Regions from separate parts of the Blautia sp. MCC283 genome, predicted to be linked through region 3. Evidence: riboswitches for the same ligand, from Rfam matches in the RefSeq annotation. Region 3 holds a riboswitch; each other region holds the start of a gene.
The links. A riboswitch is a leader RNA that binds a small molecule or an ion and turns the genes downstream of it on or off. The one in region 3 is predicted to bind cobalamin.
Positions count from the first base shown of each region.

Region 1: another riboswitch for cobalamin. It lies ahead of GPK81_RS01415 (leucine-rich repeat domain-containing protein); the one in region 3 lies ahead of GPK81_RS12990 (ABC transporter substrate-binding protein).
Region 2: another riboswitch for cobalamin. It lies ahead of GPK81_RS01105 (sirohydrochlorin cobaltochelatase); the one in region 3 lies ahead of GPK81_RS12990 (ABC transporter substrate-binding protein).

Region 1 covers NZ_WQQB01000005.1:8,385-18,960, reverse strand. Annotated here, with positions in the region: gene ileS (isoleucine--tRNA ligase) at 1-2,597, shown strand, start outside; gene GPK81_RS01425 (glycogen/starch/alpha-glucan phosphorylase) at 2,597-5,059, shown strand; gene GPK81_RS01420 (DUF4430 domain-containing protein) at 5,381-8,116, shown strand; gene GPK81_RS01415 (leucine-rich repeat domain-containing protein) at 8,196-9,023, opposite strand; cobalamin riboswitch at 9,117-9,308, opposite strand; gene GPK81_RS17815 (DUF4430 domain-containing protein) at 9,631-10,576, shown strand, end outside.
Region 2 covers NZ_WQQB01000004.1:41,870-52,445, forward strand. Annotated here, with positions in the region: gene GPK81_RS01090 (GerMN domain-containing protein) at 1-58, shown strand, start outside; gene GPK81_RS01095 (DNA internalization-related competence protein ComEC/Rec2) at 96-2,381, shown strand; gene GPK81_RS01100 (NAD(P)/FAD-dependent oxidoreductase) at 2,503-3,882, shown strand; cobalamin riboswitch at 4,135-4,310, shown strand; gene GPK81_RS01105 (sirohydrochlorin cobaltochelatase) at 4,467-5,771, shown strand; gene GPK81_RS01110 (hypothetical protein) at 5,893-6,906, shown strand; gene GPK81_RS01115 (ABC transporter substrate-binding protein) at 6,903-8,048, shown strand; gene GPK81_RS01120 (FecCD family ABC transporter permease) at 8,104-9,123, shown strand; gene GPK81_RS01125 (ABC transporter ATP-binding protein) at 9,127-10,227, shown strand; gene GPK81_RS01130 (DUF1002 domain-containing protein) at 10,433-10,576, shown strand, end outside.
Region 3 covers NZ_WQQB01000045.1:70,667-81,242, reverse strand. Annotated here, with positions in the region: gene GPK81_RS13015 (TIGR01212 family radical SAM protein) at 1-516, opposite strand, end outside; gene GPK81_RS13010 (YesL family protein) at 516-1,205, opposite strand; gene GPK81_RS13005 (YerC/YecD family TrpR-related protein) at 1,445-1,762, shown strand; gene GPK81_RS13000 (DUF1836 domain-containing protein) at 1,893-2,513, opposite strand; gene pcrA (DNA helicase PcrA) at 2,659-4,902, shown strand; cobalamin riboswitch at 5,004-5,293, shown strand; gene GPK81_RS12990 (ABC transporter substrate-binding protein) at 5,400-6,494, shown strand; gene GPK81_RS12985 (FecCD family ABC transporter permease) at 6,509-7,594, shown strand; gene GPK81_RS12980 (ABC transporter ATP-binding protein) at 7,594-8,349, shown strand; gene GPK81_RS12975 (CGGC domain-containing protein) at 8,386-8,739, shown strand; gene GPK81_RS12970 (hypothetical protein) at 8,959-9,189, shown strand; gene rlmD (23S rRNA (uracil(1939)-C(5))-methyltransferase RlmD) at 9,400-10,576, shown strand, end outside.

The sequences.
Region 1 (10,576 bases), on a different contig from region 3:
CCGCACAGGAAGTTTCCCAGGGATACAAGACTGTTAAAGAGCGTTCTGCTATCGTTCGTTTCAAGGTTGTCGGTGAGGATGCATACTTCCTGGCATGGACAACAACACCGTGGACACTTCCATCCAACGTTGCACTTTGTGTAAACCCGGATGAGATCTACTGTAAGGTAAAAGCAGCAGATGGCTATACCTACTACATGGCAGAAGCACTTCTGGACAAGGTTCTCGGCAAGCTTGCAAAGGATGATGAGCCTGCATATGAGATTCTTGAGAAATATAAAGGAACAGACCTTGAGCGTAAGGAATATGAGCCGCTTTTTGCATGCACAGGCGAGGCAGCAGCAAAACAGCGCAAAAAAGCTCATTTCGTAACCTGTGACAACTACGTTACCATGAGCGATGGTACCGGTATCGTTCATATCGCACCTGCATTTGGTGAGGATGACAGCCGTGTCGGACGTGAGTATGACCTTCCGTTCGTACAGTTCGTAGACGGACAGGGTAACATGACCAAAGAGACACCATATGCCGGTGTATTCGTAAAGAAAGCGGACCCTATGGTTCTCACAGACCTTGACAAAGAGGGCAAGCTTTTTGACGCACCGAAATTCGAGCATGATTATCCGCACTGCTGGAGATGTGACACACCGCTTATCTACTATGCACGTGAGTCCTGGTTCATCAAGATGACAGCAGTAAAGGATGATCTGATCCGTAACAATAATACTATCAACTGGATTCCGGAGAGCATCGGTAAGGGACGTTTCGGTGACTGGCTTGAGAACGTTCAGGACTGGGGTATTTCCAGAAACCGTTACTGGGGAACACCACTGAACATCTGGCAGTGTGAGTGCGGACATATGGAATCCGTGGGAAGCCGCCAGGATCTCTATGAGAAGAGTGGTGACGAGCGTGCGAAGACCATCGAGCTTCACCGCCCATACATTGACGACATCACTATGAAGTGTCCGGATTGCGGCAAGACCATGCATCGTGTACCGGAGGTTATCGACTGCTGGTTTGATTCCGGAGCAATGCCTTTTGCACAGCATCATTATCCGTTTGAGAATAAAGACCTGTTTGAGCAGCAGTTCCCGGCAGACTTCATCTCCGAGGCTGTTGACCAGACAAGAGGATGGTTCTACTCCCTTCTTGCTGAGTCCACACTGCTTTTCAATAAGGCTCCGTATAAGAATGTAATCGTTCTGGGACATGTACAGGATGAGAACGGACAGAAGATGAGTAAGTCCAAGGGAAATGCCGTTGATCCGTTTGACGCACTGAACAAATACGGCGCAGATGCTATCCGCTGGTACTTCTACATCAACAGTGCTCCATGGCTTCCGAACCGTTTCCACGGTAAGGCAGTTGTAGAGGGACAGAGAAAGTTCATGAGCACTCTGTGGAACACTTACGCATTCTTTGTATTGTATGCGAACATTGACAATTTTGATGCGACTAAATATACTTTAAATTACGATAAGCTTCCGGTTATGGATAAATGGCTGCTCAGCAAGCTGAATACCATGGTGAAGACTGTCGATGCAGATCTTGATTCCTACAAGATTCCGGAGGCTGCAAGAGCACTTCAGGAATTTGTTGACGATATGAGTAACTGGTATGTAAGAAGAAGCCGTGAGCGTTTCTGGGCAAAGGGCATGGAGCAGGATAAGATCAATGCTTACATGACACTTTACACAGCACTGGTAACAGTTGCCAAGGCTGCAGCTCCGATGATCCCGTTCATGACAGAGGATATCTACCAGAACCTTGTAAGAAGCATTGATGCAGACGCTCCGGAGAGTATCCATCTCTGTGATTACCCGGAGGTAAACGAGGCATGGATCGACAAGGAGCTTGAGGCAAACATGGAAGAGCTTCTTGAGATCGTTGTTCTCGGACGTGCATGCAGAAATACCGCAAACATCAAGAACCGTCAGCCGATCGGAACCATGTATGTAAAAGCTGAGAAAGCTATGGATAAATTCTATACAGATATCATCGCAGATGAGCTTAACGTAAAAGAAGTGAAATTCGCAGATGATGTAGAGTCCTTCATTTCCTACAGTTTCAAGCCGCAGCTCCGTACAGTAGGACCGAAATACGGCAAGCTTCTGAACGGCATCCGTACCGCACTCTCCGAGATCGACGGAACCGCAGCAATGAAAGAGCTGAGAGATAATGGTGTTCTCGTTCTTGACATTGCCGGAAACAGAGTCGAGCTTGCAGAGGAAGACTTATTGATCGAAACAGCCCAGAGCGAGGGCTATGTGACAGAGACAGACGGTGAAACATCCGTTGTCCTTGATACAAACCTTACACCTGAACTGATCCAGGAGGGCTTTGTCCGCGAGATCATCAGCAAGGTTCAGACCATGCGTAAAGAGGCTGGTTTCGAAGTCATGGACAAGATTATTGTCTATGCAAAAGATAACGATAAGATCATGGATATCATGAAAGCAAACCAGGATGAGATCAAACGAGAAGTACTGGCAGAAAACATTGTTCTGGGAGAAGCAGAGGGTTACACCAAAGAATGGAACATCAACAAAGAGGCTGTAACACTGGGAGTATCCAAAGTACAGGAGGAAAACTAATGATTGACAAGCAGTTTGAGAAAGAGGAGTTCAAAAAAAGCGTAAAAGAAAACGTAAAATTCCTTTATCGAAAAACACTGGAAGAGGCTACACAGGAGCAGATCTTTCAGGCTGTAAGCTACACAGTAAAAGATGTGATCATTGATAACTGGCTTAAGAGCCAGAAGGCGTATGAAAAACAGGACCCGAAGATCGTATATTATATGTCCATGGAGTTCCTTATGGGCCGTGCCCTTGGAAACAACCTGATCAACCTTGGTGCATACGGCGAGGTTAAGGAGGCTCTTGAGGAGCTTGGACTTGACATTAACTGCATCGAAGACCAGGAGCCGGATCCGGCTCTTGGAAACGGTGGACTTGGAAGACTGGCAGCATGCTTCCTGGATTCCCTTGCAACACTGAACTACTGCGCATACGGCTGCGGAATCCGCTACCATTATGGTATGTTCAAGCAGGAGATCCGTGACGGTTATCAGGTAGAGGTACCGGATAACTGGCTGAAGAACGGCTATCCTTTCGAGCTCCGTCGTCCGGAGTATGCAAAAGAAGTTCATTTCGGCGGATACGTACGTGTTGAGTGGGATCCGGTGAAGAACGAGAATAAATTTATCCATGAGGGATATCAGGCAGTAAAGGCTGTTCCTTACGATATGCCGATCACAGGTTATAACAACGATGTTGTAAACACACTTCGTATCTGGGACGCAGAGCCGATCGTAGACTTTAACCTGGACTCCTTCGACAAAGGTGATTACCACAACGCAGTTGAGCAGGAGAATCTTGCACGTACCATCGTTGAGGTACTTTACCCGAATGATAATCATATGGCAGGTAAAGAGCTTCGTCTGAAACAGCAGTACTTCTTTGTATCTGCCAGCCTTCAGGCAGCCATTGCCAAATATAAGAAAACTCATGATGATATCACAAAACTTCATGAGAAGGTTGTATTCCAGATGAACGATACTCATCCGACTGTTGCAGTAGCAGAGCTGATGCGTATCCTCATTGATGAGGAAGGTCTTGGCTGGGATCAGGCATGGGATATCACAACCAAATGCTGTGCATACACCAACCACACCATTATGTCCGAGGCACTTGAGAAATGGCCGATCGAGCTGTTCTCCAGATTGCTTCCGCGTGTATACCAGATCGTTGAGGAGATCAACCGTCGTTTCATTCTTGAGATCCAGCAGAAATATCCTGGAAACTACGAGAAGGTTAAGAAGATGGCGATCATCTATGACGGACAGGTTAAGATGGCTCATCTTGCTATCGTTGCAGGCTACTCTGTAAACGGTGTTGCACGCCTTCATACCGAGATTCTGAAGAATCAGGAGCTGAAAGATTTCTATGAGATGATGCCTGAGAAGTTCAACAACAAGACAAACGGTATCACACAGAGACGTTTCCTGGCTCATGGAAACCCGCTTCTGGCTGACTGGGTAACAGACAAGATCGGACCGGACTGGATCACAGATCTTTCCCAGATCTCCAAACTGAAAGTTTACGCAGATGATGACAAAGCTCTTCAGGAGTTCATGACTATTAAGTTCAAGAACAAAGAGCGTCTTGCAAAATATATCCTGGAGCACAATGGTGTTGAGGTTGATCCGCACTCCATCTTTGATATCCAGGTTAAGAGACTTCATGAGTACAAACGTCAGCTTCTGAACATCCTTCATGTGATCTATCTGTACAACCAGATCAAGGCACATCCGGAGATGGATTTCTATCCGAGAACATTTATTTTCGGCGCAAAGGCTTCTGCAGCTTACGCACGTGCAAAGAAGATCATCAAGCTGATCAACTGTGTGGCAGATGTTGTAAACAATGATGCTTCCATCAACGGTAAGCTGAAGGTTGTATTCATCGAGAACTACCGTGTATCCAACGCTGAGATCATTTTTGCGGCAGCAGATGTTTCCGAGCAGATCTCCACAGCAAGTAAAGAGGCTTCCGGTACAGGTAACATGAAATTCATGCTGAACGGTGCTCCGACACTTGGAACCATGGATGGTGCTAACGTTGAGATCGTACAGGAGGTTGGCGAGGAGAATGCATTTATCTTCGGTATGAGCTCCGACCAGATCATCAACTATGAGAACAACGGCGGTTACGATCCGGACTTCATCTACAACACAGATCCGGAGATCCGTCAGGTACTGATGCAGCTGATCAACGGAACCTTCTCCAGCGATACAGAGATGTTCCGTGACATCTACAATTCACTTCTCGACAAACGCAACATGCCGAGACCTGACCAGTACTTCATCCTTGGCGACTTCCGTTCCTATGCAGAGGCACAGAAACGTGTTGAGGCAGCATACAAAGATGAGAAACGCTGGGCGAAGATGGCACTTCTGAACACAGCATGCAGCGGTAAGTTCACATCCGACAGAACCATTCAGGAGTATGTAGATGATATCTGGCACCTGGATAAGGTTATCGTAAAAGAGAACTAAAAAACATTTGATTTGACAACACCTGACTTCATTTGTATAATGAAGTCAGGTGAATAATTGAATGAAAGGAAGCTTTCAGGCGAACAGGTGAGATTCCTGTACAGGAAAATGCGTTGTCGTACAGTCGGCGGGCCGGAGCTTTTTTTAAAAAGATAGTGACTACAGAAGTCAGTTTGCGCATAAAGAACGTCTATCAGGTAACAGAAATCCCGTAAGGGACTTTTTCTGTTACCTTTTTTGTTGCCCTCGTGGCATCATGATCTTTCAATTAAAACAGCAAAAAAGAAAGCTGTCACCGAAAAATCAAAAGGAGGAAAGGTTATGAAACGCAAAAAAATTCTCAGTATTCTTCTTGCAAGTGCTATGATCGGCACTGCTCCGGCATCTGCCTGGGCCGCTGATTTCACAGACACAAATGTGGTTGACGCAGAAGAAGTAACAGAGGAAGCTACAGAGGAGGACGTTCCGGAACAGCAGGAGGATGACGCAGAAAGCATTGATCTGGAAGCAGATGACGCAGAAGATCTTTCACAGGATGAAGACGCAGCAGCTGTTTCCACACAGGAGAGCGAAGATCCGTTTTCCGCAGGAGAGGCTGTAGCAGCATTTGCAGATGGTGAGGAAAGCGGAGATCTGACACTGGCAGGAACCGGTACAGAGGCAGATCCGTACCTGGTTACATCCACAGCTGACATTCAGGCAGTTGCAGATTATGTAAACAACGGAAAAGGTACTTTTGCAAACCAGTATCTGAAATTTACAGAGGATATCACACTTCCGGAAGGATGGACTCCGATTGGAATAAAAACATCCAAATTCCAGGGAAATCTGGACGGAGACAACCATCTGCTGACAGTACCGAAAGGGGAGAAATGTCTTCTTGGTTATGTAGCAGATTCTACTCTGAAAAATCTGAATATCTATGGAGAGCAGATCGCGTCTGACGGTGTTGTCTGTAATTATGAGGTTGATTACAGTTCCAGAAACCCGATCAAGATCGACAATGTAACTTTAAAAGCAGGAACACAGACTTTGAAATCCGGATTTATCGGAGGATATGCATCCGGACAGAACCAGATCACCATCACCAACAGTACTGTAGAAAAAGGTGTTGTGATCGGATATGACAAAGCACAGTCCAATATCGGTTCCTTTGGTGGTGACTTCAACGGAACTATCGAGAACTGCGTAAGTTACGCAGATGTCTACGGAACAAAATACGTAGGCGGTATCAGCGGAAACAAAGGTCAGTCTATGGGAACCTATGCACTGAAAAACTGTAAGTTCTACGGAACCGTAACTGCAAGCGGAAATTACGCAGGTGGTATTTCCGGCGGCGGATACGGCGGAACACGGTGGGGTGAATCTTCTGCGCCGAACACACCAGGTGTAACGATTCAGGACTGCTATTCCAACGGAACGATCACAGGAAATGACTATGTAGGTGGTATCCTTGGTTCTGAGACCGGTATGGTACAGTGCTGGGACAACGGTATCCAGTATATTCAGAACAACTCCTTTGAGGGAACGGTAAGCGCAACAAACGGAACACGTGTCGGCGGTGTGATCGGTTACATCAAAGGTATTGATAAATACAACATCATCGAGAACAATGAGTATACCTGTAAAGATGTAAAAGGAATCGGAGCGATCGATTTCGTTGATACAAATTATGCAAATCCCACACCTGTGGAAGGCGTAACTTATTACAATTCAGAAAACGGAAGACCAAGTATTTCCGGTGCAACGAAAGCACAGCATAACCGTACCGATGATCCTCTCGGTGCAGATGCAGATAAGCTTACCAAACTGGTAGTGCCGAAGATCAAAGTTTCCCTTACGATCTTAGGTGACCAGGTTCACGACAGTGATAAAGATCATCAGTATCATACCTACTATGCAGGAAATCTGGAGACCTGGCTGGAGCAGAGTGAGTATACCGTTGTAGAAGGCTCTACGGCAAAAGATGTCATTGACGCAGCATTACTTGCCAACAACATGACATGCGAGAATCCATCCGGAAACTACATTGCGTCCATCACAAAAGGTGATGTTACACTTGGCGAGTTTACAAACGGAAAATACAGCGGATGGATGTATACATTAAACGGCTCTTATCCGGATCTTGGAGTTTCCGAGCAGGAAGTAAAGAACAATGACCAGATCGTTCTTCATTACACAGACTACTATCCGGAAGAAGAGAATCATGTCTGGGAGACAGCATGGACATTTGACAAAAACGCCCACTGGCATGAATGTGCAAATTCCAAAAACGAAAATTCCTGGTGCAACATCTCCAGCAATGAGAGAAAGAACGGATATGCAGCACATACCTATGACAAAGGTAAAGTAACAAAAGCAGCTACCTGTACAACAGCAGGTGTGAAAACATATACCTGTACAGTCTGCGGCGCAACAAAGACAGTAAGTATCCCGAAGACAAGACATACTTACACCTGGAAAACAACAACAAAAGCAACCGTATTCAAACCGGCAGTACAGACAAAAGTCTGCTCCAAATGCGGTTATAAAACAAAGACAACCAGACCTTACGGCAAAAAACTGACTCCAACCCTGAAACTGAACGCAACAAAGATCACTCTGAAAGTAAATCAGTCCACATCCAGAGTGAAAGTAACAGGACTTGCCAACGGTGATGCTGTAAAGGCATGGGGAACTACCAACAAAAAAATCGTAACTGTAAGCAGCAAAGGTGTGATCAAAGCCGGAAAAACAGCTGGTACAGCAAAAGTTTCCGTAACCTTAAAGAGCGGAAAGAAAGCTTATATCACAGTAACTGTTCAGAAATCTACAGTAAAAACAACAAAGATCACAGGTGTAAAATCTGCCCTTACTCTGAAAAAAGGAGCAAAGACAACCCTGAAACCGGTACGTACACCGTTCACATCCGGTGAGAAGATTACTTACACTTCTTCCAATAAGAACGTGGCAACCGTAAGCAGCACAGGTGTGATCACAGCAAAAAAAGCAGGAACAGCAGTGATCACCGTAAAGAGCGGAAGCAAAAAAGTAACATGCAAGGTAACAGTTAAATAAAGCTGTTATCCCCTGAAAAATAAAAGCGGCATTTTTTCACAGAATGAAATGTGAAAAAATGCCGCTTTTGATCATTTGATCATAAATATTCAACTTTAAAATCAAATTCCTTACAATACTCATCTACTTTGGAACCTTTATAACACCGGATGGTACAGGCACGGTTGATGATCCATGGCCCGATAAAATCGGGATCGTGTCGGATCTCCAGATATTTCATACGGTTACATCCGTGGAATACCCATTTGCCGATATAATGGATATTTGTGGGAAGACAGACATAAGTAAGATTCATACACTTAAAAAATGCGCTTTCGTCCAAAAATTCCAGGGACTGGGGAAGATGAAGTTCTTCTATGGCACAAAAATAAAAAGCCTCTTTTCCGATACGTTTCAGACCTTCCGGGAAATCCACGGAACGGAGATTTTTACAGCGGTAAAAAGCACGGTCCTCGATGAGGGTAAGTGCGGAAGACAGCTGAAGGGATTCCAGGGAGGTACACTGTGAAAAAGCTTCGGAGCGGATCCGGGAAATCTGTGAATCATGGGGAAAGATCACACATCCAAGCTTTCGGTTCTCCTGAAAGGCGGCTCTCGGGATAGAAGAAAGTGCCTGAGGAAGAATGACTTTTTTCAGGGAATTACATTGAGAAAATACGTTGGATCCCATATTTTCCACCTGGGTGGGAAGCAATACTTCTTTCAGAAGAGTGCAGCCCTGAAAGGTTCTGGCGCCGATATTTTTAAGCGTGTCCGGAAAACAGACAGAGGAGATCTTGGTCTTTTTCTGAAAAGCTTCCGACGCGATATATTCAATTGGCGCAGGGATCTTTACATTTGAGGAAAGATAGTTTCTTGCGTTGTTTTTGGAAATGACACGACTGGATCTGTAATAAGTACCTGACATAAAAAAGTCTCCTTTAACATAAAAAAAGACACCGCATCACAGGCAGATACGATGTCAAAAAAGAATTCTCCATTTATTTATCATACGTGTAATAGCCGGCAGTATTTCCAAGCAGATCTCCTGACTTATGCAGTCACGTTTATCCCCTTCTCATACGATAAAGTACAATGGTTCACGGATAAACTAAGCAAATACAGTAGCACGTCTGTTGAGGATTCTCACCTTATTCCCTTTTAATCCGGTTTTCTGCAGGAAAAAACCGGAACTTGAAAACGTCTATATTTAATATTTTTGGGTGTCTGATTATTATATCACAGAAAAAGGACAGATACAATTGTTTTCCGGGTTTTCGTTTGACAGACAAGAGGAAATAAACTATAATTTCAGTATAAAATTTCATAGAAAAGAAAGACGTGCAAACAGGTGTGATTCCTGTACATGTAAGTGCGATGCCGTACAGTCGGCGGGCGGTTTTTCTTTCATGTAAGGTAGAAGCATTGGTTTGCGCATAGGAACATCTATCAGGTAATGGAATCCCCTTGGAAAAGAGGGATTATTTTCCGTTACCTTTTTTGTTGCTTTTTTTGTGCAGAGAAAAGGAGGAAGAATGGAAAGTAAGAGGAAAAAGACGCTGTTTAATGTGATCATGGTAGTACTGATCCTGGTCATTGCCGGATGCGGAGTGATGGCAGTGGGAAATCTGAAAGGATGGTTTGATAAAGGATCGGACAGCGTTCTTATGACAAAGAACGTAAAAGGTGTGGCCAATATTCAGAGAAACGGTGTGGGCTACGGCCTGGAAAAAAATGTGGCATTGAGAGCCGGAGATATTCTTGAGACGAAGAACGGAACCACAGCGGAGCTTTCAGCCGGAGAAAACAATACACTTTCACTTAACGCAAATACGAAACTTACTGCGGAATCCGTAGAAAAAAACAATTTGAAACTTACTGCGGATCAGGGAGAGGTTTTTGCGGATCTTACGGATTCTGTGGGAAAAGCAGAGATCGCTCTTGATGAAAATACGCTTACCTTTGAGACAGGAGTCTTTTCCGTAAGCGCACAGTCCGGAAGCGGCGCTGTGTATGTATTTAAGGATGAAGTGGAACTGGCCGGAGCGGACGGAAAAACCACAACCGTAACAGCCGGCGAAAGTGCTCAGATGACAAAAAGTGAGGACGGAAGCTGGAAAGTAGAAACAAGTAAGATCTCAGCAGGAGCATTAAATGAATATATGATCCAGCAGCTGCTGGGATGCGCAGATAAAGACAGTTTATGTTTTACACCGGAGGAACTTCAGAAAGTTCTGGATGACAGAGCCGCAGAGAAGAAAGCAGCTCTTGAGAAGAGTTTAAATTCTACAAACAAGATTCCGAAGACTTCAGAAAAATCGGATGATAAAAAGTCTGCAGATGGATCTGCGAAACAGAATTCCGATACAACAGACGGAAATACCGCAGACACTGCAGGCAGCGGAGAGAACACAACACAGGAATACACACCGGATGCTTCTCAGGATGAGACGGATTCTTCCGGAGAAGACACCGCAGGCA
Region 2 (10,576 bases), on a different contig from region 3:
CTATGAATGGAATGACAGTCTGCTGGCCAGCACAAAAGCCAAAAAAGAACAAAACTGAATCATAATAAAATATCTACATAAACGGGAGAACATGTATGACAAAACGGCCATTATGTTTTCTGTGTTTTCTCATGGTGCTTGGTTTAGGTATTATGAATTTTGCGGGGATTCCTCTTCTTGGGGGGAATCCCCTTCCTGTAACCGTACAGGACTGGATCGAAGCACATCCTGGCTCTGTGATCTGCGGGGAGGTGGAGCAGTATGAAAATACAGAATTCTCCCAGTCTGTTTATCTGAAAAAAACATATCTGATTTATCAGTCAAAAAAATTTTCCATTGAAAATGTAAGAGTATTTTTGAAAAAAGAAGAAGACCTGAAACCGGGAATGAAAATTCTGGTAAAAGGAACCTTAAAAAGAGTGGAGGAACCCTCAAATCCCGGTGGCTTTGACAGTCAGCATTACTATGCCTGCCGTCATATCTATTATTTTATGAAGAAAGCTGTGGTCCGGAAAAAAACAGAATCTTATTCCGGATACAGACAGCAGCTTTTTAAGGTAAAAGAAAAATGCAGGCAGATTCTTACGGCATCGGCAGGAGAAGACGCACCACTTTTCTGCGCTATGGTGCTTGGGGACAAACAGGATCTGGAGCCGGAAATGAGGATGCGTTATCAGCTGGCCGGGATTGTCCATATCCTTGCCATCAGCGGGCTTCATATCAGCATTCTGGGAATGGGGCTTTATAACCTTCTGAAAAAAATCGGTCTTGGAATCTGGCCTGCGGGAATTTTTTCGCTGGGGGTAATGCTGCAGTACGGGATCATGACCGGAGGGAGTATTTCCACCATGCGGGCGGTGACCATGTTTCTCATTGCCATGGGCGCCAGGATCACCGGCCGGATTTATGACATGATGACTGCTCTTTCGGTAACAGCTATGATGATTCTTCTGGAATCCCCGGCGTATCTTCTGGACAGCGGTTTTCTTCTGTCCTTTGGCTGTGTTCTTGGGATCGGTGTTGCAGCGGAAAAAATCTGTGCTCTTGCAGGTGCGGAGAAAAAATGGACGAAGGCACTGGTAAGTTCCATGGCCCTTCAGCTGGTGACACTGCCTGTGATGCTGAAATTTTTTGGAGAAGTATCCCTTGCCGGATTTTTTCTGAATCTTCTGGTGCTTCCAAGTGTGGGCTTTGTGCTGATGGGAGGAATGGCGGCACTGTTGCTTGGAATTTTCAGTATTTCTGCTGCAAAACTGGTAATTTTGCCGGCAAGAGGATTGCTGCTTTTTTATGAATATCTATGTAGCCTTGCAGGAAAATTAAGGTGGAGCACCTGGATCGGAGGGGAACCGGAAATCTGGCAGATTCTGGTATATTATGTTTTTTTGATTACAATCCTGTTTATGGGACAGTATATAAAAGAACCGATGAGGCGGGAACAGGAAGCGGGTATGAAATCAGAGTTATCCAGCCGGGATAAAAGAATCCCGGGAAAGATCCAAAGGAAACTCCGGACAGTCCGGGCAGCAGCCGGCGCATTGATGATAACAGGAATTCTGATCCTCGGGTTTCATCCGGCAGGAGACCTGAAAGTGACCTGCCTGGATGTGGGGCAGGGAGATGGCATCCTTGTAGAGACTCCGGATAATCACCATTTTCTTATTGACGGAGGAAGCAGCAGCCAGTCGGACCTTGGAAGATACTGCCTTCTGCCGGCTCTGAAAAGTCAGGGGATTTCTTATTTGGACGGGCTTTTTATTTCCCATACAGACAAGGATCATATCAGCGGGGCGAAGGAACTTCTGGAATATATGGGAAATGGACTCACGACCATCCGGGCAGGATATCTGGTGCTTCCTTCATGGGCGGAAAAGCCGGAGGCCTGGGAGGAACTCTCGGATGCGGCACAAAAAGCCGGAATAAAAATTGTGACAGGAAAAAAGGGAGATGAGCTGCATTGTGGTCTGGTATCTTTTTCCATCTTGTGGCCGGAGAAAAACGCCACAGGAAAAGATGTGAATGAGGAGGCAATGGTGATGGAACTCTCGTTTGGAGAATTTCAGATGCTTTTTACCGGGGATATCGGAGCAGACACGGAGAAAAAGCTTCTGGCGTCCGGGATATTAAAGGATGTGGACTGTCTGAAAGTGGGACATCATGGTTCCCGTTATTCTACCACGGAAGCGTTTCTTGAAAAAATAAAGCCGGAACTGGCGATCATTTCCTGTTCTTCCACCAACACTTACGGGCATCCGTCGCCGGAAACCGTAGAGCGTCTGGAAGCGGCCGGAAGCCAGGTGGAATATACCATGGAAAGCGGTGCCATTACTGTGGAAACAGATGGGAAAAAGCTTAAGATCCACAGGTTCCGGAAGGACTGAAAAATTTTTTTCAAAACCGAAAAAACAGGTGACTTTTACAAACACTTGTTGTAGAATAGACAGGGTTTGTGCGAAAACGAAACATTGAAAACAGGCAACACAAGATAAGGAGTTTTTATTTATGAAATATGACGTACTGATCGTAGGAGCAGGTCCTGGAGGAATCTTTGCAGCCTATGAGCTGATGAATAATGATCCGGAGAAAAAGATCGCGGTTTTTGAAGCCGGCCATCCTCTGGAAAAAAGAAAATGTCCTATTGACGGAAAGAAAGTAAAATCTTGTATCCACTGTAAAACATGTGCGATCATGAAAGGATTTGGCGGTGCAGGCGCTTTCTCCGATGGAAAATATAATATCACCAATCAGTTTGGCGGAACGCTGTATCAGCATATTGGCAAGGATACAGCCACAGAACTGATGGAATATGTAGATAAACTGAATCTGATGCATGGTGGAGAGGGAACCAAGCTTTATTCCACCACAAACAGTGAGATCCGTAAGCTTTGTCTTCAGAACGGCCTGCATCTTCTGGATGCATCTGTCCGCCACCTGGGAACGGATATCAACTATGTAGTACTTCAGAATCTCTATGACAAGATGAAAGCCCATGTAGATTTCTATTTTGACGCGTCCGTTGACAAAGTGGAGAAAACAGAAGACGGCTATGCAGTTGTTGTAGGTGATGAGCGTTACGAGGGAACTTACTGCATCATCTCCGCGGGACGAAGCGGAAGTAAATGGATGGAGACTGTATGTACAGATCTTAAGATCCCCACACTTTCCAACCGTGTGGATATCGGTGTCCGTGTGGAGCTTCCGGCAGAGGTGTTCAGCCGTCTGACCGATGAGCTTTACGAGAGCAAGATCGTTTACAGAACCGAGAAGTTTGAGGATATGGTCCGTACTTTCTGTATGAACCCGAGAGGTGTTGTGGTTAATGAGAACACCAATGGAATCATCACAGTAAACGGCCACAGCTATGAAGATCCTGCAAAACACACCAACAATACAAATTTTGCGCTTCTGGTATCCAAACATTTCTCAGAGCCGTTCCATGACAGCAACGGATATGGTGAGAGCATCGCAAGACTTTCCAACATGCTTGGCGGTGGTGTTATGGTACAGCGTTTCGGAGATCTGATCCGTGGAAGACGAAGCACAAAAGCACGTATTGAGGAGAGCTTCGTAACACCGACTCTTTCCGCAACACCGGGAGACTTAAGCCTTGTTATGCCGAAGCGTATCCTGGATGGAATCATCGAGATGATCTATGCTCTGGATAAGATCGCACCTGGAACAGCAGATGACGATACTCTGCTTTATGGTGTTGAGGTTAAATTCTACAACATGGAAGTTGAGATCGATGAGAATCTGGAAACCTGCCACAAAGGTCTCTTTGTTATCGGAGACTGCAGCGGTGTGACACATTCTCTTTCCCATGCATCCGCCAGCGGTATCTATGTAGCCAGATACCTTGAGCAGGAGTACTTCAGTAAATAATATGAGCGGCCCTTTTCTGCTGTCACAGTGATGGCGGAAAGGGGCTGCTTTTATGTTGTAGGAAATCACTGTACCATAAATAAAAAACATAAATCATATAAAACCATGCATAATGTGCATGAATATTGAAAGGAGTATGTTGAAAATAACTGACAGATGCAGGGGAAGCACCATGATTCGTCCGACAGCAATCTTGACAATTTTGTGATTTTGTGGTAAAAGAATAAGTAACCAGGTAAAATCGAATATGTACAAATGTTATGGCAATAAGGTTGCGTCCAGTCGGATGTGCAAAAGAGAATCCGGTGAGAATCCGGAACGATACCGTCACTGTGAACGGGGAGCTGTTTTTAAATACCACTGGGAAACCGGGAAGGGAAAGCAGTGTGGAACCAAGTCAGGAGAACTGCCTTATTGTGAGATCCAGGATTCGCGGTCTACGAATCTGTATTCTCAATAACAATACAGAACTTCTTTTTATGTGTATTGCGAGAGAATCGTGTGTGAGCAGGCGGCCGCAGAAAGCAGCCGTTTTTTTGTACATATCAGTATTCTGGAAATACATGAAAAGAGGACGATAAGAAATGAAAAGAAAAACAATGTTAGCTCTGATGCTCGCAGTTTCCATGACATGCTCTATGGGTGCAGCTACAACAGCAATGGCAGCAGATGATTCCGCTACAGAAGAGAGCGCAGATGAGAGTACTGAGGCAGCTGATACCACAGAGGCTTCTGATGAAGACCAGAAAGCAGCTGACAATGTAGCAGCTCTGATCGACAAGATCTATGTTCAGGAGAGAACTGACACAACAGATGAGGACTGCAAGGCAGCTAAAGAAGCATGGGATGCTCTGACAGACGCTCAGAAAGAACTGGTAGAGGGCGAGAACGCTGATCCGGATTACTTCGGACGTGACACAGGAGACGCTTCCAAAGACGATCCACGTAACCAGGATGAGATCGGTGAGAACGAGCTTCTGGTAGTAAGCTTTGGTACTTCCTTCAATGACAGCCGTGCAGAGGATGTCAAAGGAATCGAGGATGCTCTTGCAGAAGCTTATCCGGACTGGTCTGTAAGAAGAGCATTTACAGCACAGATCATCATCAACCATGTAGAGGCAAGAGATGATGAAGTGATCGATAACATGCAGCAGGCTCTTGACCGTGCAGTAGAGAATGGTGTTAAGAATCTGGTTGTACAGCCTACTCATCTGATGCATGGTGCTGAGTACGATGAGATGACAGAAGCGATCAATGGCTATAAAGATAAATTCGAGTCTGTAGCTATCGCAGAGCCAATGCTCGGTGAGGTTGGAGACGATGCAACCGTGATCAACGATGACAAGAAAGCCGTTGCTCAGGCAATCACAGATGAGGCTTGCAAAGAAGCCGGATTTGACAGCATGGATGCAGCAGCTGAGGCTGGCACAGCATTCGTATTCATGGGACATGGAACATCTCATACAGCTAACATTACATACGATCAGATGCAGACACAGATGGAAAACCTTGGATTCAAGAACGCATTCATCGGTACTGTAGAGGGTAAACCGGAAGATACAGCCTGCGACAAGGTTATCGAGAAGGTAAAAGAGGCAGGATACAAGAACGTTGTTCTTCGTCCGCTGATGGTTGTTGCCGGAGACCATGCAAACAACGATATGGCCGGTGATGATGAGGATTCCTGGAAGAGCCAGTTTGTAGCATCCGGAAACTTCGAGAATGTTGATACACAGATCGCAGGTCTTGGACGTATCGAGGCTGTTGAGCAGCTTTATGTAGATCATACAAAAGCAGCTATCGACTCCATCGGAAGCACAGATGAGTCCGCAGATTCTGACGCAGCAGCAGATACAGAGGCTGATTCCGCTGAGGATTCCGCAGAATAATAAATATGAAACGATCTGAGTGAGCTCAGATACCTATAAGAAATCCATGTAACTGCCCGGAAAGATCAGGAAGACTGTCTTCCGGGCAGATTGCTGTATCTATGGAAGGGAGAAGATTATTATGAAAAAACGTTATGTAAACTTAATCCTTGCAATGGTAAGTGCATCAGCTATGGCCCTTGGCTCTGTGCCTGCGATGGCTGCAACAGATTCCGCAAAAACCGAATCTGCCAAAAACGATTCCAAAGAGGATGCGGAAGCTTCCAATGAGAAAGAGGCAGATGCAGCCAAGACAGATACCCTGGAAGATGGTGTTTATACAGCAGAGTTTGACACAGACAGCAGTATGTTCCATGTAAATGAGGCCAATGACGAAAAAGGAGAGCTTACGGTCAAAGATGGCAAGATGACCATCCATGTAAGCCTGGTTTCCAAGAAGATCGTAAATCTGTTTGCAGGAACTGCAGAAGATGCACAGAAGGATGGCGCCGAGATCATTGAACCTACCACAGATACAGTAAAATACAGCGACGGTTATACAGAGGAAGTTTACGGGTTTGATATCCCGGTACCTGCCATTGATGAGGAATTTGATGTGGCACTTCTGGGAGAAAAAGGTAAATGGTATGACCATAAAGTCAGCGTCAAAGATCCTGTAAAGACAGGTGATGTGGAAGAAACAACTGATGATACAGACAAAAAAGAAGACTCCTCCGACAAGGAGACTGCAGAAAAAGCAGATGCTTCCAAAGATGAGAAAACTTCCGATGACAAGAAATATGAGGGAAAAAAGCTGGAAGATCTGAAACTGGAAGACGGAACTTACGAATTTGATGTAACCCTCACAGGCGGAACCGGAAGAGCAACGGTAGAATCCCCGGCAAAAGTAGAGATCAAGGACAAAAAAGCTACTGCAACCATCATCTGGAGCAGTCCGAATTATGATTACATGATCGTGGACGGCGAAAAATACGAGCCGGTGAACAAAGACGGAAACTCCACATTTGAGATCCCGGTGACAGTTTTTGACGCAGAGATGGAAGTGACTGCAGATACCGTAGCCATGAGTACACCTCATGAGATCGACTACACATTAAATTTTGATTCTTCAAGCATGAAAAAGGCAGAAAAATGAAAAAAATAATTTCATACATATTTCTGACATTGACGCTTGTTCTGGGCTGCGCGTTTGCCGTGCAGGCAGCGGAGACAGAACATAAGCCTGCGGATATTCCGGGCCTTACTTTCGACCACAGCATGGAACTATCCTATGCGAAGGAATTCAATGTGGATTATTACAACGATGGCTATGCGCTGATCACCATCGATCAGGAGGGACAGTTTCTTGTAGTCCCCGAGGGAAAAGAAGCTCCGGAAGGGCTGGACTCTGATATTGCGGTCTTAAAACAGCCGTTAAACAATATTTATCTGGTGGCAACCTCAGCCATGGATCTTTTCCGGGCCATTGACGGGATCGACAGTATCAAGCTTTCCGGAACCAAAGAAGACGGATGGTATATCCAGGAAGCGAAAGACGCCATGGAGCAGAAAAAGATGATCTATGCCGGCAAGTACAGTGCGCCGGATTATGAGCTGATTCTGAACGAAGGCTGTGACCTTGCCATTGAATCCACCATGATCCATCACAATCCGGAAGTCCAGGAGAAACTGGAACAGTTCGGGATCCCTGTAATGGTGGAACGTTCCAGCTATGAAAGCCATCCCCTTGGAAGAACTGAGTGGATGAAACTTTACGCAGTCCTTCTTGGAAAAGAAGATGTGGCAGAAAAAGTTTTCAAAGAGCAGACAGACAAACTGGATAACGTGCTTACAGCAGATAAAACAGATAAGACCGTAGCGTTCTTTTATATCAACTCTGTAGGCGCGGTAAATGTAAGAAAAAGCGGCGACTATGTTTCAGAGATGATCTCCCTTGCAGGTGGAAATTACGTTCCGGAAGATACGGGAGAGAGTGACAATGCCCTTTCCACCATGAACATGCAGATGGAAGAATTCTATGCCAAGGCAAAAGATGCGGATTATATCATCTACAACAGTACCATTGACGGAGAGCTTCAGACCATCGATGAACTTCTTTCCAAAAGCGAGCTCCTTGCGGATTTCAAGGCAGTGAAGAACGGAAATGTCTGGTGCACAGGCAAAAACCTTTTCCAGGAGACCACAGGACTTGGAACCATGATCGAGGATATCCATACCATGCTGACCACGGATGATGATTCCCTAGATAACCTGACTTACATGCACAAACTGAAATAAACGAAAATACGACTTTACACGAATTACACCACAGAAGAGGAGTGTACCAGAAAAAATGAATGACAGAAAACGCGCGGTCCGATATGGGATCTCTTTTGTGATCCTTGCGGTACTTTTGATCTTTTTATTTATATGGAATGTAAATTCCGGAAGTATCCACCTCTCTGTGCAGGAGATCCTGAATATCATATTCCGGCATCAGGGAGATGAAACTTCTTATAATATTGTCTGGGAGATCCGTCTTCCAAGAATTCTGGCAGTTATCATCCTCGGCGGAGCACTTTCTGTTTCCGGATTTCTGCTGCAGACCTTTTTTAATAACCCTATCGCGGGACCTTTCGTGTTGGGAATTTCTTCCGGAGCCAAGCTGATTGTGGCTTTTCTGATGATCTTTCTTTTGAGCAGATCGGTATCCATCGGTTCCGGAGCCATGATCCTGGCTGCTTTTGCCGGTTCCATGATCTCCATGGGCTTTGTGCTTCTTGTGGCAAAAAAAGTCCACAACATGTCCATGCTGGTCATCAGTGGAGTTATGATCGGCTATATCTGTTCGGCCATCACAGACTTTGTGGTAACTTTTGCAGATGATTCCAATATTGTGAATCTTCACAACTGGTCACTGGGAAGTTTCTCCGGTATGACCTGGGGGAATGTGCGGACTATGGCTGTGGTGGTATTACTTACCATGGTGATCGTATTTTTTATGTCAAAACCCATCAGTGCCTATCAGCTGGGTGAGACTTACGCACAGAATATGGGCGTCAATATCAAAGTATTCCGCATACTTTTGATCCTGCTTTCCAGTATTCTTTCTGCCTGTGTCACTGCATTTGCCGGACCGATCTCCTTCGTGGGAATTGCCGTACCTCACATTGCAAAAAGTCTCTTAAAGACTGCAAAGCCACTGCTTGTGATTCCGGCCTGCTTCCTGGGTGGTGCGGTGTTCTGCCTGTTCTGTGACCTGATCGCAAGAACCGTATTTGCACCGACGGAGCTGAGCATCAGTTCTGTGACGGCAGTTTTCGGAGCACCGGTAGTTATCTATATCATGATTCGCAGACAGCAGAGGATATAAACGATGAAATCATATTTTTTTTATACGGATCAGCTGACCGTAGGCTATGACGGAAAACCGCTGATCAAAGAGATTAATATTCAGCTGAACAAAGGAGAGATCCTGACTCTGATCGGTCCCAACGGTGCCGGAAAATCCACAATCCTGAAGAGTATCACAAGACAGCTTTCCCTGATCAGTGGAACCGTATATCTGGAACAGGAACAGATGAGCCGCATGACAAACAAAGAAGTTTCCAGGAAGCTGGCTGTAGTGCTTACTGAGCGCATGCGTCCGGAACTTATGACCTGTGAAGATGTGGTATCCACCGGACGTTATCCGTATACCGGAACTCTGGGAATCCTTTCCCCGGAGGATAAGAAAAAAGTGAAAAATGCCATGGAGATGGTTCATGCCTGGGATCTGAAAGATCGGGATTTCACAGCTATCAGTGACGGACAGCGTCAGCGTATTCTTCTGGCGCGCGCCATCTGCCAGGAACCGGAGATTATCATCCTGGATGAACCGACATCTTTTCTGGATATCCGTCATAAACTGGAATTGCTTGCCATTCTGAAAAAAATGGTGCTGGAAAAACAGATGACTGTGATCATGTCCCTTCATGAGCTGGATCTTGCACAGAAAATTTCTGACCAGGTAATCTGTGTTCATGGAGATCATATCGAAAAATACGGTGCACCGGAGGAGATTTTTACCTCCGATTATATTCGAAAGCTTTATGGAATTACCCGGGGAAGTTATAACGCGGAATTTGGCTGCGTGGAAATGGAACCGCCGGCAGGAGAACCTCGGGTGTTTGTGATCGGTGGAAACGGAAGCGGAATTCCGGTGTACCGGAAACTGCAGCGCCAGGGAATTCCTTTTGCAACGGGAGTTCTCCATACCAACGACGCAGATTATCAGGTGGCAAAAGAACTGGCCGCCAGAGTGATCACGGAGAAACCATTTGAATGCATTTCCCAGGAGTCTTTTCAGGGAGCATTGGAAATCATGGAAAAATGCAGAGAAGTTTACTGCCCGCTGAAAGATTTCGGGACCATGAATAAAAAAAATCTGGAATTATTTAAAAAAGCAGAAAAATCCGGAAAATTAAAACAGGTCTAAACAGAAAGCCGCTGTCAAAAGCGGCTTTTTCATATAATATAAATTACAAATATGATCGTATCTGTGATATAATATGAACGACAAATCATGAAACGGTCATGTTCATGAACACATGGTAAAGCAGAAGGTGAATGTTCGCTTTACACTGTAAAAATGTAAACAGATACAGCCAATTTATAAGAAATATATCAGGAGGGAAAGTTCAATGAAAAAAAGAAATATGATCGCAGCCCTGCTTTGCAGCGCATGCCTTGTGGCAGGAAGCGTAAATCTTGTATTTGCGGATGCAACCAAGGTTGTAACACTTGGAGCAGATCTTTCCGATGCCCAGAAACAGACAATGATGAAA
Region 3 (10,576 bases):
ATCAAAACAGGACAGTGGATAGCCGCGCCGTATATATCTGGCGGTATCTTCATGGATAGTCTGGAGTCCCAGCTCCACCCACACCGGTTTGATCTGGTTCAGGGAATAAAGAAGCTCCAGTACATCATCTCCCAGACAGTCCGGTCTGGTACCAATGGACAGTGCCACGATATCCGGATGGGAGATGGCTTCTGTGAAGATCTTACGCAGGTGTTCCACAGGAGCGTATGTGTTTGTATATGCCTGAAAATAGGCGATATATTTATGAATCGGGCGTTTGGAAGAGAGACTTTTGATCTGTGTGTTGATCTGCTCTGTAATGGAAAGAGCGGCGTTTGCTGCAAAATCTCCGCTTCCGCCCTGGCTGCAGAAGATGCAGCCTTTTTTGCCCAGGGTGCCGTCACGGTTGGGACAGGACATGCCGCCGTTTAATGCAACCCGGTAGACCTTTTCGCCGTACCGTTCCCGGAGCATATAGTCCAGAGAGTGATAAGGCTTGTCGTTCCAGCGCTTCATTATGCCTCTTTCGGTTCGTTTTTCTCTTCGCCGTTTTCTTCGTTTTCATCTTTCGGTATATAGTTATCGAAGATCTTTACAAAGATCTTTGATTTCCAGTAGGCCAGCGTGGAAAATCCCATCAGAATAAAAAGCATGATCAGGATGGATGTAAACTGTGCGTAGCTCACATAAGCAAAAAGCCATATCAGTAGGAGTGGAGACGCAGAGATCACAAGCATCAAAAGTGTCAGCGGAAGATGGCGGACGGACATCAGGAATGCATTTACAAAGGTATTCTTGACGGAATTAAAAAATTTGGAAAGGATCGGATAAATGTACAGAAGGATCATCGCATAGATCAGTGCAAATGCAATGAACAGACTGAAAAGTCCTTTGTACATAGCTCCGCTTCCGGCTCTGGCGATCCGAAGATCGATAAACAGAACAGCAGCGGTGAGGAGCATGATGATATTGATGATGGTTGCCTGTTTGAAATTCTGTTTAAAGGAACGGAAAAAGCTGCGGGCGATATAGGATTCTTCGTCTCTTGCCATCTTCAGAGTGACATAGTAGAGCGCTGTTATGGAGGCGCCTGCGGTGACAACCGGAATACAGCAGAGAATGCACAGAAAATTCAGAAGAAGCAGGTCTGCCACGCGTCCCATGAACACGAAGAACTTATTGTCCATGTTAAAAAAACGGTTCATTTGATAAGTCTCCTTTTCTTTTGGATATTATTTTAAGTATACCCAATCAGCGCAGAAAAAGCAAACCCCAAATGTTTTCCTGGGCAGTGGAAATGGGAAAATCATGTGTCCGCCATAGAAAGACAAAAAAGAGAAATAGTTTATTAAATTTCCCTAAAAGGCTTGCTTATCACGATTTAGAGTGTTAAAATATCAGTATTGTATTAGACGAAATTCATGTATTTTAAAGGAGCGTAACAATGAGCAAAAAAATCAGGACGGAGGCTGTGGATCATCTTTTTGAAGCGATCCTGTGCCTGAAGGACAAGGAAGAGTGTTATACATTTTTTGAGGATGTGTGCACCATCAATGAGCTGCTTTCTTTATCTCAGCGCTTCGAGGTAGCCAAGATGCTTACTGATAAGCGTACATACCTTGATATTTCCGAGAAAACAGGAGCTTCCACAGCTACGATCAGCCGTGTGAACCGTTCCCTGAACTATGGAAATGATGGTTATGAGATGGTATTTGCACGTATGAAGAAGGATAACGGGGAGCAGGGCGGCGAAGCAGAATAAGGCTTACGTCCATACCGTGATGATAACGGATAATACTGTAACGAAAAAGAGACAGGCGATCGTGCGTCTGTCTCTTTTTTTTCGGTGCGCCCGGCGACGCACGTTTATGACCGGATGTGAGCTCCGGATATTATTTGTCTTTTTTTGAGGAATCCGTATCTTTTGAGGAATTCATGTGGTCGATCATGTTTTCGATGATCATTTTTTTCATGTATACGTCGAAGCTAAGAAGACAGATAAAGGAAAACTGGTGAAGGAATTCCTTATCCTCCGGGTCGGCGTCCTCAAAAATTTCTCCGGCACTTTTGAAACGGCGCATAAGATCCTTTTCCAGGTAACGGATCTGTGACTGCTCCATACTGAAAACCTCCTGGTAGATGTAAGTCATGTCCTTTTCTGTAACGGACTTGAAGTATTTCTCGGTGATCGGTCCCAGAAGGGTCTGGATATCACTGATGGAGAGGATATTTTTAAAATAGTAGATAAAGATCAGCATCAGCAGATGCTCCCGGGAATACCGCTTTTTTTCCGGCGGGGGAAGGAGCTTGTTCTTTGCGTAATTGTTGATCATGGTCTTGGTCAGGATCTTGTCATCATCATGACGCTTGGTGGAAGCGAGATTATCTTCCATAAAGGTTGTGACCTGATCCATGTAAAGAGCAATATTGGGAATTTCATCGGGTTTTATATAATCAAGCTCAGCAATTTTTGCAAAAATGCTGTTCATCATTTCTTTTTCGTTTTCTGTCATCGCATTATCACCTCTGCTCCCTATTATATAGTTTTAAATACTACTTGTAAAGAAACTTTTTTTCAGAGAGGTGGGTTTACCGGAAAGTAAAGTCATGATAGTATATAAAGATACTGTTCATATGGAAAAAGAAATGGAGATCAAAATGAGTATACATGATGCTTTGGACACATTGAATCCTATGCAGCGGGAAGCTGCCGTACATACAGAGGGACCACTTCTGATCCTCGCAGGAGCCGGTTCCGGAAAAACAAGAGTGCTGACCCACAGGATCGCCTATTTAATGGAAGAAAAGGGTGTAAACCCATGGAATATCCTGGCGATCACCTTTACTAACAAGGCCGCCAGTGAGATGCGGGAACGTGTGAATAAAATTGCGGGAATGGGTGCGGAGAGCGTATGGGTCTCCACCTTCCATTCCGCCTGCGTGAGGATCCTGCGCAGACATATTGAGGTGCTGGGCTTTGGCAGTAATTTTACCATCTATGATGCCGACGACCAGAAAACAGTCATGAAGGAAATCTTCCGGAAGTTTGATATCAATACCAAGATCTACAAGGAACGCGCTGTTCTTGCTGAGATTTCCCATGCCAAGGATGAACTGATCACACCGGAAGAGATGGAGCTGAATGCGGGCGGCGATCCGGATGCACGGAAGATTGCCGGTATGTATAAGGAATATCAGTCTATCCTCCGGGGAAACAATGCGCTGGATTTTGATGACCTGATCGTGAAGACTGTGGAGCTTTTTCAGCATAATCCGGATATCCTGGACTATTATCAGGAACGTTTCAAATATATTATGGTGGATGAGTATCAGGATACCAATACTGCCCAGTTTAAATTTGTAAGTCTTCTTGCCGAGAAATACAAGAATCTCTGTGTGGTTGGTGATGATGATCAGTCCATCTATCGTTTTCGTGGAGCAAATATCGGGAATATCTTAGGCTTTGAGAAGGTTTTTCCTGAGGCTAAGGTGGTGCGCCTGGAACAGAATTACCGTTCTACCCAGAACATCCTCAATGCAGCCAATGAGGTGATCGTCAACAACACAGAGCGTAAGGAAAAACGCCTCTGGACAGAGAACGAAGAGGGCGATAAAGTACATTTCCGTCAGTTCAACAACGGATTTGAGGAAGCGGAGTATGTTGCAGGAGAGATCATCCAGGGGCGCCGCAACGGGAAATTCCAGTACAAGGACTGTGCAGTACTTTATCGGACCAATGCCCAGTCCCGTCTCTTTGAGGAGAAATTTCTCCTGGCAAATGTTCCTTATAAGATTGTCGGCGGCGTGAACTTTTATGCCCGCAAAGAGATTAAGGATCTGTTAAGCTATCTGAAGACCATTGACAATGCCAGTGATGATCTGGCTGTGCGCAGGATCTTAAATGTGCCAAAAAGAGGGATCGGACTCACCAGCATCGGCCGTGTCCAGGACTATGCGGATATGATGAACCTGAGCTTTTACGATGCGCTCCGCGTGGTGGAGGAAGTACCGTCCATTGGCAGGGCAGCAGGAAAGATCAATGATTTTGTATCCTTTATCCAGGGACTGAAAAGTAAGGCAGAGGCCTATACAGTCCGTGAAACCCTGGAAGAGGTCATTGAACTTACCGGTTATGTGAAGGAACTGGAGGCAGAGAAAACGGAGGAGGCTCAGGCGAGGATCGAAAATATCGACGAGCTGATCTCCAAGACAGAATCCTTCCAGGAAGCCATGGAGGAGGCCGGACAGCCGGCAACACTTTCTGCATTTCTGGAGGAGATCGCACTGGTGGCAGATATCGATTCTGTTGATCCGGATCAGGATTATGTGCTGCTGATGACTCTTCACAGTGCCAAGGGACTGGAGTTCCCAAATGTATTTATCGTGGGAATGGAGGACGGTGTTTTTCCGGGATATGCTTCCATCTGGTCCGGTGATCCGTCGGATATCGAGGAGGAGCGAAGGCTCTGTTATGTGGGGATCACCCGTGCCATGAAGGAACTGACTTTAACCTGTGCAAAACAGCGGATGATCCGTGGGGAGACTCAGTATAACCGTGTGTCACGTTTTGTAAGGGAGATTCCACGGGAGCTGGTAGATCTTGGACATACCATTCAGGAGAAAAAGCCCAGAGTAGATGATATCGTATCTCCGAAAAGCGCCTATGCCCAGATGAAAATGAATTTCCAGGCAAAGAGCACCCTGCAGAAAAAAGATTTCACAGTGAAGAAGGCGGACAGCCTGGACTATGGTGAGGGAGACACGGTCCGTCATGTGAAATTCGGAGTCGGTATCGTAAAAAATATCGCAGACGGCGGCAGAGACTACGAAGTGACGGTAGACTTTGACAAAGTCGGCGTGAAAAAAATGTTCGCCGGTTTTGCCAAGCTGAAAAAGATCTGAGAGGGATCTCTCCGGGCAGACTATTTCTGCAAAAAACTGTAAAAATCCGGCCTCAAGGTTGTAATTGGAAAACCGGTATGTTAGAATCAGTATCAGCGTAATTGAATTGCTGTGAAGTGAACAGTATCACCGGCACATATGCTGCCGGATACTGTGAGAGGGAATCGGGTAAAAAGCCTGAGCGGTTGCGGCCACTGTATACAGAAGAAGGGATTTCACATGCCATTGCAGAAACTCATGTGAGAAGGCGAAATCCCGATGTCAGAGAGATTCTGGAGAAAATTCTGATATATCATTCATGATCGGCTAAAAGATGAATGGTGTATCAGTTTTTATTTTGCGGAGTTTTTTCTGAGTCTGTAAGTCAGGAAACCTGCTTGACAGTATGTAAGTGGGAGCTTCCGTACAAAGTGTTCCGTGCAGATTTTATGAAGCCCCATCTTTTCGGTTACCCATAGGCAACAGGAGATAAAACAGGCGAAAAGAGAGGAAATGAAATGAAAAACAAGTATGTATCCACAAGAATCATGGCAATGGTAATGGCAGCGGCAATGACCGTATCAGCAACTCCGGCTGTTTATGCCGCAGAGAGAGCAGACTCCGAGACCATCAAGGAAGACAACCAGCCGGCAGCAGAAGACAGTACAGAGTCTGCAGACACCGAAGATTCTTCCGCAGAGGCAACCAAGACAGAATATCCTCTGACCATCACAACCTATGATTACGATGGAAACGAAATCGAAACCACTTATGAAAAAGCACCGGAAAAAGTCCTTGCTGTATATCAGGGAAGCATTGAGACTATGCTCGCACTTGGTCTGGAAGACCACCTGGTAGCTACCGCAGGTCTTGATAATGAAGTTCCGGAAGATCTCAAAGAAGCATTCTCAAAAACAAATTATCTTGACGAATTTACCCCATCCCTTGAAACTGTAACAATGCTGGAGCCGGACATGATCTTATCCTGGAGCTCTCTTTTCTCTGATAAGAATCTGGGAAATGTAACAGACTGGATCGACAAAGGCTGCAACACCTACTACAACACCAATACTCGTCCGGACGGCGACAGAACACTGGAAAATGAATTCACAGATATCTTAAATATCGGAAAGATCTTCGATGTACAGGACAAAGCACAGGCTATCGTTGATGATGCAAAAGCAGTGATCGACAAAACTCTTACTGCAACTGCAGATGTAAAAGACAAACCAAGCGTAATGGTATTGGAGCCTCTTGGAGATGACATCACAAACTATGGCGTAAAGAGCCTTGGCGGAGATATGGTAACACAGTTAGGCGCAACTCTTGCAAACCCGGATGCTTCCACCGTTGGAAAAGAGGATATCATCGCAGCCAACCCTGACGTGATCTTTGTGGTTTACATGCCATATGCAGGAGATGATCCGGAAACTGTTAAGAACAGCCAGCTTGCAGTGATCCAGGATGATGAGTCCCTGAAGAGCCTTGACGCAGTAAAGAACGGACGTGTTTACCCGATCATGCTCAGTGAGATGTATGCAAGTGCAACACGTACCCAGGACGGAATCGAAACTTTTGCAAAGGGATTATATCCGGACGTAAATCTTGACTGATCGGAGAAAATGCAGTGAAAGAAACAGCTTCACAGAGAAAAAAAGATAAGGTGCTCAGAACATCCATGTATGTGGCAGTTCTCATCGGACTTGCAGGATTCCTTATTTTTTCCATACTTGCAGCCATCACTTTTGGAAATGCGGATCTGTCACTGAAGGATGTATACAGCGTTATCGCTTATAAATTGTTTCATATAAAAAGTCTGTCCGCCTATGCGGAAGGCGCAGTTCATGATGTTGTGTGGCTGATCCGGCTGCCTAGAGTCCTTCTGGCTCTGGCAGTTGGAATGGCTCTTTCCGTGTGCGGCGTGGTGATGCAGGCTATCGTGCAGAACCCGCTGGCAGACCCGTATGTGCTGGGTATCTCATCTGGTGCATCTCTGGGTGCCACACTGGCCATCATGCTTGGAATCGGAAGCTTTCTTGGTGGAAACTCTGTGGGAATCACAGCTTTCATTGGCGCGATGATCACTTCTTTTGCGGTGATCGCCATTGCAAACATGGGTGGAAAGGCAACTTCCGCAAAACTGATCCTTGCGGGAATGGCGGTCAGCGCAGTCTGTTCTGCTTTTTCCAATTTTGTCATTTATATTACCAATGACAAAAATGCGGCAACAGAAGTTATGAAGTGGAGCATGGGAAGTCTTGCCGGAGCAAGCTGGACCAGAGTGGGTGTAATGCTTCCGGTCACGCTGGTGTGCGTGGCTGTTTTCTGGACGCAGTACCGGAACCTGAATCTGATGCTTCTGGGAGATGACGTATCCATTACCCTTGGAACAGATCTGCACAGACTGCGGACTTTTTATCTGATCGTTGCTTCTGTTATGATCGGATTTGCCGTGTACTGTGCCGGTGTAATCGGATTTGTGGGACTGGTGATCCCTCATGTGGTCCGGATCCTTTTTGGAACAGATCACAGAAAACTGCTCCCCTTAAGTGCGCTTCTTGGTGCATCGTTTCTGATCTGGTGCGATGCGGCATGTCGTGTGATCCTTAAAAATTCCGAGATGCCCATCGGTGTGCTGGTATCCATTATCGGTGCTCCCTGCTTTATTTATCTGCTTGTGCGGAAATCCTATGGATTCGGAGGTGCCCGGTAATGAAGATCACCACAGAAAATATTCAGGTTGGCTTTCACGCCAGACAGATCCTGAAGGGAATCTCCATGGAATCCCAGGATAAGGAACTGGTAGGAATCATCGGACCAAACGGAAGCGGAAAATCCACTTTGCTGAAATGCATTTACCGTATTCTGAAACCAGACGCAGGAGCCGTGTATCTGGACGGCGAGGAGCTTCATTCCATGAGTGTTCGAAGCTCTGCGAAAAAAATGGCCGTGGTGGCACAGCACAATTATTATAATTTTGATTTTACGGTCCGCGAGGTGGTTCTTATGGGGCGTGCGCCTCATAAAAAGACTCTGGAACGGGACAATGCAAAAGATTACCAGATCGTGGATGAAGCGCTGAAAACCGTACAGATGGAGGCGTTTGCAGACCGTACCTTTTCCACTCTTTCCGGAGGAGAGCAGCAGAGGGTGATCCTGGCAAGAGCACTTGCCCAGCAGACCTCTGCACTGATTCTGGATGAGCCTACCAATCATCTGGACATTACCCACCAGATCATGCTGATGGAGCTGGTGAAAAAACTTAATGTAACCGTGATCTCCGCTATTCACGATCTGAATATTGCAGCAGCATACTGTGATAAGATCTATGTACTGAAGGACGGAGTTCTGGAAGGTTACGGAACGCCGGAAGAAGTCCTGACCCCGGAGCTGATCCGCAGGATCTATAAAGTAGAAGCGGAGATCGTTTACGACAGCCGCGGAAAGATGCATATTTTGTTTTTATGATTCTGGCTGTGAGGCGGGATGCATAGAGGGAAAAAGATGAAAAAGATCGGGATTTTGACATGCCTTAATTCCAATGATGTGTGTACCAGGGCAGGATGTCTGTCTGCATTTCGGGAAAGAAGAGATTTTTTTTCCGGCTATCCGGAAGATACGATTCTGGCAGCTGTGATGACATGCAACGGATGCAAAGACACCAATGCAAAAGAACCTGCTGAAGATGAGGGGATTTTGGAAAAGGCAGATCGGCTGGTCAGTGAAAAGATCAGCGTCATCCATGTCGGGGTATGCCGTCTGAATGAGGAAAAAAAGGAATGTCCGCGGATAACACAGATCTGCGGTCTGATAGAAGAACGCGGGATCAAAGTGATCCGAGGAACCCATAAAGAATAAGAGAAAACCGCCGTATCTTTCCGGAAATGCCGGAAATACGGCGATTTTTTTACAGAATGTTTCTGCGAAAATTTGTGTAAGTTCTGGTAAAACCAGACATATGGTGGTATAATAAGAACATTAAAAAAAGGCTCGGGTGCAGCGACCTCAAAAAACGCTGCGCTGCAGATTTACTGACAGAAAGTACAGCCGAACAGAAAGAAAGGATGGTGCAGTGTTATGAATTTAAATACAACAAAACTTGAAGAACTGCTCGCAACACTGAAGAAAAAAGAAGAAGAGAAAGATAAGAACACAGTCCTTTGGGTACTGGCGATCATCGGTGCAGTTGCAGCTGTTGCAGGAATCGCATTTGCAGTATATCGTTTCTTCGCTCCGGATTACCTGGAAGATTTTGAAGAAGATTTTGATGATGACTTCGATGATTATTTCGAGGATGAGGAAGAGTAAGAACTTTCGCTGCAGAGGCTGTTTTGAGCAGAGCAGAATGGCTGTCTGTTATGTATGAATATGAGAAGCGGATAATTGAAGCCCCGGCGCGATACCGGGGCTTGATTTTTGAAGACGGACCGTGAAACGCTGGCGTTCATGAGCAGGCAGTAAAGAGGATCCTGAATGTTCGAATTATTGTCTGCTGGTTATAAAACAGAAAGAGGATTTATGAAAAAAGGTGAAATTTACGAAGGTATTATAGAAAAAGTGGAATTTCCAAACAAAGGTTTTGTTTGGGTTGATGACCAGAAAGTAATTGTAAAAAACGGAATCCCGGGACAGAAAGTCCGGTTTATGATCAATAAGAAACGTTCCGGCCGGGCGGAAGGACGTCTTCTGGAGGTCCTGGAGAAATCTCCCCTGGAAACAAGAGAACCTGCCTGTCAGGAGTTTCCGGCATGCGGCGGCTGCATGTACCAGACCATGAGCTATGAGGCACAGAAGGATATGAAGGAACATCAGGTGAGGGAACTTCTGGATGGGGCAGTAAGAGAGAGCCTGGCTAAGATCGGGAAGAACGGTGATGGGATAGAAGAAGCTGAGGCCGCAGATCGTTTATATCACTGGGATGGGATCTACGGCAGTCCTATTGAGTTTGGATACCGCAACAAGATGGAGTTTTCCTTTGGCGATGAGTATAAGGATGGTCCGCTGTCCCTTGGACTTCATAAGAAGGGCAGCACTTACGATATCCTGAATACAGATGACTGTAAGCTGGTGCATCCGGATATGACGAAAATCCTTGCCTGTGTGCGGGAGTTTTTCCTGGGCCTGAATGCCAGCTTTTATAAGAAGCTTCAGCATGTGGGATATCTCCGACATCTGCTTCTTCGAAGAGGTGTCACAAGCGGCGAGATCCTTGTCCATGTGGTGACCACCACCCAGGAAGAGTATGATCTGGAACCACTGAAAGAACAGCTCCTTGCACTTCCCCTGGAAGGTAAGATCGTGGGGATCATGCACATTTTAAATGATTCTCTGTCCGATGTGGTACAGAGTGATGAGACGAAGATCCTTTATGGAAAGGATTATTTCTACGAAGAACTTCTTGGGCTGAAGTTTAAGATCAGCACGTTTTCCTTCTTCCAGCCAAACTCCCTGGCGGCGGAGATCCTGTATTCCAAGGTGCGTGAATACGTAGGAGATACCAGAGATAAGGTAGTATTTGACCTTTACAGCGGCACCGGCACTATCGCCCAGCTTGCGGCATCTGTTGCCAGTGAGGTGATCGGCGTGGAGATCGTGGAAGATGCGGTAAAAGCCGCCAGAGAAAACGCTGCACTTAACGGCATTGATAACTGCCGTTTTATTGCCGGAGACGTGCTGAAGGTTCTGGACGAGGTGC